One region of the Agrobacterium sp. 22-209-1 genome, then DNA from elsewhere that is predicted to be linked to it. Evidence: riboswitches for the same ligand, from Rfam matches in the RefSeq annotation. Region 1 holds a riboswitch; the other holds the start of a gene.
The links. Region 1 has a riboswitch for cobalamin ahead of ACQZ48_RS13435 (DUF1636 family protein). Riboswitches for the same ligand answer to the same signal wherever they lie in the genome.

Region 1 (4,516 bases):
TCGGGTGAAATGCTTCCATCGCTATGCCCGTCGATCGTCGAAAACGCCAGATTGCCCGCTGCTCCCGTGGTTTCCCCGACATGCATTTCGTAGCCGGATAAACCAATACCATCAAAGCTCACGCCTGTAACGGAAACCAGCCTTTTGTCGCCCGTCAAAACCGTGTCGACATCAAGCAGACCGAGCCCATCGACAGTTGCCGGCGATCCCTCGATGCCGTCAGGATCGGCAACGGTTTTTCCGAGCATCTGGTATCCGCCGCAAAGGCCGAGAACGTAGCCGCCGCGCCGCACATGCGCCTTTATATCGATGTCTAGGCCCGCATCTTTCAGCACGGCAAGATCGGCGATGGTGGCTTTCGATCCGCAAAGCAGCACCAGCCGGCAATCGGCCGGAATGGTTTCGCCCGGCCGCACGCGGATCAGTTCGACATCCGGTTCCATATCCAGCGGATCGAGATCGTCGAAATTGGAAATATGCGGCAGGATCGGCACAGCGATGCGGATCTTTGCGCCAGGCTTCTGTTGGGCCGGGCCGGAGAGCCCCAGCGCATCTTCCGCCGGCAGTTTGGCGGCATCTGAGAAATGTGGCAGAAGCCCGATAGAGGCCCAGCCGGTCTGTTCCGCAATTATCCGCATGCCGTCTGAAAACAGGGCCGGATCACCGCGAAAGCGATTGACGATGAAACCTTCGATCATCGCCGCGTCTTCAGCTTCGAGCACGGCTTTCGTGCCGACGAGGCTGGCGATGACGCCGCCCCGGTCGATATCGCCGATCAGGATCACAGGCGCGTCCGCAGCTCTGGCAAAACCCATATTGGCGATGTCATTGGTACGCAGGTTGATTTCGGAGGCGCTGCCCGCGCCTTCCACCAGCACCAGATCGGCCCGTTGTTTCAGGCGGTTGAAGCTCTCGAGCACGCGCGGCATCAGCCCGGCCTTCATGTGCTGATAATCGGCCGCCCTGGCATTGCCGGCGATCTTGCCCTGCACCACCACCTGTGCGCCGGTCTCGCTCTGCGGCTTCAGGAGCACCGGGTTCATGTGCACGGAAAGCGGCACGCCCGCCGCCCGTGCCTGCAGCGCCTGTGCGCGGCCGATCTCGCCGCCATCGGCGGTCACGGCCGCATTGTTTGACATGTTCTGCGGCTTGAACGGCATGACGGACAGGCCGCGCCGGGTGAAGGCACGGGCAAGGCCGGCCACCATCAGCGATTTACCGACATCCGAGCCGGTTCCCTGAAACATCAGCACGCGCGCAGTCATATCAGAATTCTATCCCTGCCTGCGCCTTTACGCCCGCCTTGAAGTGATGTTTCACGAGGGTCATTTCCGTCACCATATCGGCCGCGTCGATGAGCGGTTGCTTGGCGTTGCGGCCGGTAACGATGACGTGCAGATCGGGCCTTCGGCTGGACAGCGTTTCGACCACCTCCTCCAGTGGCAGGTAATCGTAACGGAGCGCGATGTTCAGCTCATCGAGGATCAGCAGGCCGACGGTCTCGTCGGCCATCAGGACCTTGGCTTCTTCCCAGGCCTTTGCCGCCGCCGCGACGTCGCGCTTCAAATCCTGCGTGTCCCACGTGAACCCTTCGCCCATGGTGCGCCACACCACCCTGTCGCCGAACAGATTCAGCGCCTGCTGTTCTCCCGTTGACCATGCACCCTTGATGAATTGCACCACGCCGACCCGCCGCCCAGTGCCGAGCATGCGCAGGGCAAGGCCGAAAGCGGCGGTGGATTTGCCCTTGCCCGGGCCGGTATTGATCATCAGCAGACCTTTTTCGATGGTCTTTTCCGCAACCTCGGCGTCCTGCACCGTTTTGCGGTTGACCATTTTCTGCCGGTGACGTTCGGCTTCGCTGTCGCTGATGTCGCGTGTCATCGCGTTTTCCTTTTCATCCAGCGGCGTGGGACCCGGTGCCCCGCCATTCGGAGCGGCGACTATACCCAATTTGCCGCACCCGGCAATGTGCGGGCCACAGGGTCGCGGCATTGACCCCCACGCCCGTTCAGCCTAAGGGTAACGGACTGACGGTCTTTTCCCGGCAACGGGAAAAGCTAAGAGGGAACACGGTTCCAACCCGATTACCGGGTCATTCCGTGGCTGCCCCCGCAACTGTAAGCGGTAAGCCCGCACCGTAAAGCCACTGGACGCCTTAACGGGTTCGGGAAGGCGGTGTCAGGATGTAAAGCCGCGAGCCAGGAGACCTGCCGTTTCAGGAAAAACGTCTGCCGGGCGGGGTGCTCCGGTCAGTCGGTTAGATCGAACACCCGGCTTGCGTCTGTCCGCATGCCGTATTCGGCATCCGCACCCCCGAGATTTTTTGTAAGGCGCGGGAAACGATACGGTTTGGATATTTCAGCGACATCTTCATGTGCAGGCGGAAACACGCAGAACGAAACAGCGTCCGGCGTGACCGTCTTCGTTTGCAGAAGCTGCCGCGATGAAACCGATCCCAATGCCGAACCGCGCCCCGGTTCACGTCTCGCCGATGCCGTCATCGCAAAGGCGCAGGAAACCGGTGTCACCGTTCGTTCCGTCAACTGCCTCGCCAATTGCAAGCGCGGGCTTAGCGCCGTGCTGCGCAGCGCCAATGGCTGGTCCTATGTCTTCGGCGGGCTGACGACCGGTGATGCGGAAGATTTGCTGACCGGTGCGCAGCTGCTGGCGGCCGCCCCCGACGGCCTGATGCCCTGGCGCGGCCGCCCCGAACCCTTAAAGCGCGGCATGGTGGCGCGCATTCCCCCATTCGATTTTACCGAGGAGAGATCATGAGCACCCTTCTGGACCGCGTTCCCTGCACCATCGTCACCGGCTTTCTGGGGGCTGGCAAAACCACGCTGCTGCGCGGCCTTCTCGAAAAGCTGGACGGCAAGCGGCTGGCGATCATCGTCAACGAGTTCGGCGATATCGGCATCGATGGCGAGATTCTCAAAGGTTGCGGTATTGAAAGCTGCCCGGAAGAAAACATCGTCGAACTGGCCAATGGCTGCATCTGCTGCACGGTGGCGGATGATTTCCAGCCCGCCATCGAACAGATTCTGAGCCGTCAGCCGAAGGTGGAGCATATCCTCATCGAGACCTCGGGCCTTGCCCTGCCGAAGCCCTTGGTGCAGGCTTTCCAATGGCCGGCGATCAAGAGCCGTGTGACGGTGGACGCCGTCGTAGCCGTAGTGGATGGCGCCGCCCTTGCCGAGGGTCAGGTGGCGCACGACATGGAAGCGCTCGCCACCCAACGGGCAAATGACGAGGCGCTCGATCACGATGACCCGGTCGAAGAGGTTTTCGAGGATCAGGTCGCCTGTGCCGATCTTATCGTGCTGACCAAGGCCGATCTGCTGGATGACGCCGGTCTGGACAAGGCCAAGGCGCATGTTCTCGAACATCTGCCGAAGGCGGCAAAGATCGTTGTGGCCTCCAATGGCGCCATCGACCCCGCCGTGCTGATCGGTCTTGGCCTTGCGGTGGAAGAGGATATCGAAAACCGCCGCACCCACCATGATGGCGAACTCGACCACGAGCATGACGATTTCGACAGCTTCGTCATCGATCTGCCGACTGTTACCGATCCGGAAGCGCTGGCGGCCCGTATCGCCAAGACGGCCGCTGCCGAAAATGTCCTGCGCATCAAGGGCTTCATCGAAATTGCCGCAAAGCCGATGCGCCTGCAGGTGCAGGCTGTCGGCAGCCGAGTCAACCATTATTACGACCGGCCCTGGGCTGCGGGTGAGGAACGCCGCAGCCGCCTCGTCGTCATCGGCGAAAAGGGCATCAACCGCGAAAAGATCGAACAGATGCTGGCCGCCTGACGATGCACATCCTCGCTACCACATCCTCGTCTCTGGACGATCTGATCGAGCCGGTTGATCTCAACCAGCCCCGGTCTGATGTGGTGATACTGTCTTTTTCGGCAAGCGATCTTGCCGGGCTGGAACAGGCCTGGCGGCGAACAGGGGGGGCGCTCCCCTCCCTGTCAGCCGCCAACCTCTCCGAGCTTCGGCATCCCATGTCGGTCGATCTCTGGGTCGAAAAGACGGCGGAACATGCCAAGGTTATTCTTATCCGGATTCTCGGCGGCGCGGAACGCTGGCGTTACGGCGTCGATCAGCTTTCCATTCTTGCGCACGGGCGTGGCATCAAGCTTCTGCTTTTGCCGGGTGAGTGCAGCGAAAGGGACGAGAAACTGGAAGCGGCCTCGACCGTCGATCGGCGGATTTTGGCCTCGGTCCTCTCCTTCTTCCGTGAGGGTGGGCAAGAGAATATGGATCGGCTTGCCCTTGGTCTCGCCGCTCTTGCAAGGGCCGAGGCATGGCCGGATATCGAAGCCGAGCCGCTACCAAAAGCCGGTTTCTACCGGCCCGGCAGGGGCGTTGTGGATAGGGCGGAAGCCTGCGCGGGTTTTCCCGAAGGTGTGCCCGTTCTGCCCATTCTGTTTTACCGCTCCATGCTTCTGGCGGCAGATGCCGCACCGGTGGACGCGCTTTTTAAGGCGCTCTCGCAGCGCGGCTTTGCG
Region 2 (4,516 bases), on a different contig from region 1:
ATCGAGACGGTCTATCAGAACCTCGCGCTTTCGCCGGCGCTTTCCATAGCCGACAATATGTTTCTCGGGCGGGAAATCCGTAAATCCGGCATTCAGGGCAGTTTGTTCCGGGCGCTGGACCGCCCGGCCATGGAAAAATTCGCCCGCGAGAAACTGTCGGAACTCGGCCTGATGACGATCCAGAACATCAATCAGGCGGTGGAAACCCTTTCCGGCGGTCAGCGTCAGGGTGTGGCGGTGGCGCGTGCGGCAGCCTTTGGCTCCAAGGTCGTCATCCTCGACGAACCGACGGCGGCACTTGGTGTCAAGGAAAGCCGACGTGTTCTGGAGCTTATCCTCGACGTGCGCTCCCGCGGCCTGCCGATCGTCCTGATCTCGCATAACATGCCGCATGTCTTCGAGGTCGCGGATCGCATCCATATCCACCGGCTAGGCAAGCGCCTGTGCGTCATCAATCCGAAGGACTATTCGATGTCGGATGCCGTCGCCTTCATGACCGGTGCCAAGGAAGCGCCGAAGGAAACGCTTGCCGCATGACGCTGAAGCTTGAAACGATCGCCGAGGATGTTCTTCGGCGGGCAGAAGGTAAATCCCGTTTTATCGTCGCCATTGCCGGTCCCCCTGGGGCCGGCAAATCCACGCTGGCAGATGCGCTTTGTGATGCTTTGCTCGCACGAGGCGAAACGGCCGCCGTCCTGCCCATGGACGGCTTCCATATGGACAATGGCATTCTTGAAGAACGGGGGCTGCTGCCGCGAAAGGGCGCGCCCGAAACATTCGACGTGCGCGGTTTCCTTGATATCGTCTCCGCCGTTCGTAAGGGGGGCCAGGAAGTTCTTGTCCCGGTTTTCGACCGCTCCCGCGAAATCGCCATTGCCTCTGCCCGAGCGATTGCGCCGGACACGCGCCTGATCCTTGCCGAAGGCAATTATCTGCTGCTCAACGAGGCGCCCTGGACGACACTGGCCGGCAGCTTCGATCTCACTATTTTTGTGGGTCCATCCGTCGCGGTGCTTGAAGAGAGACTGCGCAACAGATGGCAGGGTTATGGCCTCGATGCCACTCAAATCCACGCCAAACTGTTCGAAAACGATCTTCCCAACGGAAAAAGGGTGATCGAAAACGCCCGTCCCGCCGATATTCGCATCGATATCTGGGAATAGATTAACGCTTTTCTCTCTTTGAGCGGCGGCACGCATGTGCTGTTAAGCCGTTGTTAACCACGTGTTGAATCTTTTTGATCCACAGGGTAGGGCTTTCCTGTGTCTATTCATTGACGCAAAAAATTCCTCATATACTATATGTGGTGTTCGAGGTTCTTCCGATTCGCAAGGATTGGGAGCTAAGACGGGAATTCGGTGCGTGACGCCATCAGGGCGAAGCAAGGCCGAAACTGCCCCCGCAACTGTAAGCGGCGAGCATCGTTCCGATTTGGGTCACTGGAGCTTAGCGCACCGGGAAGGCTGGAATAGATGTTGTGACCCGCAAGTCAGGAGACCTGCCTTGAGCGCAAACGTCCACGGGCGGGGTGTCCGGAGGAAGGTGTCTGACGCAAATGATTTGCGTGCGCCCTTTTCTGCCCCCTCCAGAACAAGCTTCGGGGTGAAGTCATGCCAGTGCATTTGTTTGAGTTGCTGCGCTCGTCGGCGTAGACAGTGATTTTACGCGGCTAAAAGCTGCGCATGCCCACCCTAATGAAAGATCCATCGCCGCCCGATTGTGATTGCAATCGGCAATGTTGAGCCGTGTCCGAAACCGGCTTCGAGAGAGGAAATTATGACCGTCACCGTTTACAGCAAGCCGGCCTGCGTCCAATGCACTGCCACTTACCGCGCCCTCGACCGCATCGGCGTTCCCTATGAGATCATCGATATTTCCGAAGATGCTGACGCGCTCGATCATGTTCGTGGCCTCGGTTACATGCAGGTTCCGGTGGTCGTTGCCGGCGAACGCCATTGGGCGGGTTTCCGGCCGGATATGATCGGCGCGATCAGCTGAGGCGGCAGGGCGATGGGCCTGATCGTCTATTATTCCAGCCGTTCTGAAAACACCCATCGTTTCCTTCTGAAACTGGGACGGCGATTGTTTCGCCTGCCGCTTGGCGTTGAGGAAGATGTTCCCCACGTGTCCGAGCCCTATGTGCTCGTCACCCCCACCTATGGGGGTGGGGGTACAAAAGGGGCCGTGCCGAAACCGGTCATCCGGTTTTTGAACGAGCCCTCCAACCGAAATCTCATTCGCGGCGTCATAGCGGCGGGCAACACGAATTTTGGCGCAGCTTTCGCATCCGCCGGAGATATCGTCTCGCGTAAATGCGCTGTGCCGTTTCTCTATCGTTTCGAGCTTCTCGGCACGGAAGAAGATGTCGCCAACGTCAAACATGGATTGGAACGATTTTGGACACGCTGACCTCAAGCGCGCTGCGCAAGGATGCCAAACAGCCCGTAGCCGCAAGCCAGAAACCGGTTGATGCGGCTCTGGACTACCACGCGCTGAACGCGATGTTGAACCTTTATGACGAGAACGGGAAAATCCAGCTCGACAAGGATCGCCTGGCTGCCCGGCAATATTTTCTCCAGCACGTCAACCAGAACACTGTGTTTTTCCATAATCTCAGGGAAAAGCTCGATTATCTGGTGGCGGAAGGATATTACGAGCAGGAGGTACTGGACCAGTACTCCTTCAATTTCGTTCGCGACCTCTATGACGAAGCCTATGCCCGGAAATTCCGCTTTCCGACATTTCTTGGGGCGTTCAAATATTATACCTCCTACACGCTGAAGACTTTCGACGGAAAACGTTACCTCGAGCGTTACGAGGATCGCGTCTGCATGGTGGCGCTGGCCCTTGCGCGCGGTGATGAGCAGCTTGCCCGCAATCTGGTCGATGAGATCATTTCCGGCCGCTTCCAGCCGGCAACCCCAACATTCCTCAACGCCGGCAAGAAGAGCCGCGGCGAGCTGGTCTCGTGTTTTCTGCTGCGTGTGGAAGACAATATGGAAAGCATCGGCCGCTCCATCAATTCGGCGTTGCAGCTTTCCAAGCGCGGCGGCGGCGTGGCCCTGTCCTTGACCAATATTCGCGAGGCCGGCGCGCCGATCAAGCAGATCGAAAACCAGTCATCCGGCGTCATTCCCGTGATGAAGCTGCTGGAAGACAGCTTTTCCTATGCCAACCAGCTTGGCGCGCGCCAGGGTGCCGGCGCGGTCTATCTGCACGCCCACCACCCGGATATCATGCGCTTCCTCGATACCAAGCGTGAAAATGCCGACGAGAAAATCCGCATCAAGACGCTGTCGCTCGGCGTGGTGATCCCCGATATCACCTTCGAACTCGCCCGCAATAATGAGGATATGTATCTGTTTTCGCCCTATGATGTGGAGCGGATCTATGGCGTGCCTTTCACCGAAATCTCGGTCACCGAAAAATACCATGAAATGGTAGCCGACAGCCGCATCCGTAAGAGGAAGATCAAGGCGCGCGAATTCTTCCAGGTGATCGCCGAAATCCAGTTCGAGAGCGGTTACCCCTACATCATGTTCGAAGATACGGTGAACCGCGCCAATCCGATTGCCGGCCGTATCAGCATGAGCAATCTCTGCTCGGAAATCCTGCAGGTCAGCGAAGCGAGCGAGTTCAACGCCGATCTCTCCTATAGCCAAATGGGCAAGGATATTTCCTGCAATCTCGGCTCGCTCAACATTGCTGCGGCAATGGATTCGGCCGATTTCGGCAAGACCATCGAGACCTCCATCCGGGCGCTGACGGCGGTATCGGATATGAGCCACATTTCCTCCGTTCCCTCGGTGGAAAAGGGCAATGATGCGAGCCACGCTATCGGCCTCGGCCAGATGAACCTGCACGGTTATCTGGCGCGCGAGCGCATTTTCTATGGTTCCGAAGAAGGCGTCGATTTCACCAATATCTATTTTTACACCGTGACCTATCACGCCATCCGCGCCAGTAACCGCCTTGCCGTGGAAAGGGGCCAGAGCTTCAAGGGCTTTGAGAACTCCAAATATGCCTCGGGCGACTATTTCGACAAATATACCGACAGGGAATGGCTGCCCGCGACGGAAAAGGTCCGTGAGCTCTTCGAAAAGGCCGGCATTGCCATTCCGACACAGGACGACTGGAAGGCACTGAAGCAGGAGGTTATGGCATCAGGCCTCTATAACCAGAACCTGCAGGCCGTACCGCCAACGGGTTCGATCTCCTATATCAACCACTCCACCTCCTCCATTCATCCCATCGTCTCGAAAATCGAGATCCGTAAAGAGGGCAAGATCGGCCGAGTTTATTACCCGGCTTCCTATCTCTCGAACGATAATCTCGAATATTATCAGGATGCCTATGAGATCGGCCCGGAAAAGATCATCGACACCTATGCGGCGGCCACCCAGCATGTCGATCAGGGTCTGTCGCTGACGCTATTCTTCCGCGATACGGCCACGACGCGCGATATCAACCGGGCGCAGATCTACGCCTGGAAGAAGGGCATCAAGACCATCTACTA

Region 2: linked by a shared signal. The riboswitch ahead of nrdH (glutaredoxin-like protein NrdH) and the one ahead of ACQZ48_RS13435 (DUF1636 family protein) in region 1 are both predicted to bind cobalamin.

What each region holds. Positions count from the first base shown of each region.
Region 1 is NZ_JBNWCH010000005.1:86,114-90,629, forward strand. It holds gene ACQZ48_RS13425 (cobyric acid synthase) at 1-1,265, opposite strand, end outside; gene cobO (cob(I)yrinic acid a,c-diamide adenosyltransferase) at 1,267-1,884, opposite strand; cobalamin riboswitch at 2,018-2,232, shown strand; gene ACQZ48_RS13435 (DUF1636 family protein) at 2,353-2,778, shown strand; gene cobW (cobalamin biosynthesis protein CobW) at 2,775-3,812, shown strand; gene cobN (cobaltochelatase subunit CobN) at 3,815-4,516, shown strand, end outside.
Region 2 is NZ_JBNWCH010000007.1:233,147-237,662, reverse strand. It holds gene ACQZ48_RS17230 (ATP-binding cassette domain-containing protein) at 1-537, shown strand, start outside; gene ACQZ48_RS17225 (nucleoside triphosphate hydrolase) at 534-1,163, shown strand; cobalamin riboswitch at 1,297-1,520, shown strand; gene nrdH (glutaredoxin-like protein NrdH) at 1,777-1,998, shown strand; gene nrdI (class Ib ribonucleoside-diphosphate reductase assembly flavoprotein NrdI) at 2,011-2,409, shown strand; gene nrdE (class 1b ribonucleoside-diphosphate reductase subunit alpha) at 2,397-4,516, shown strand, end outside.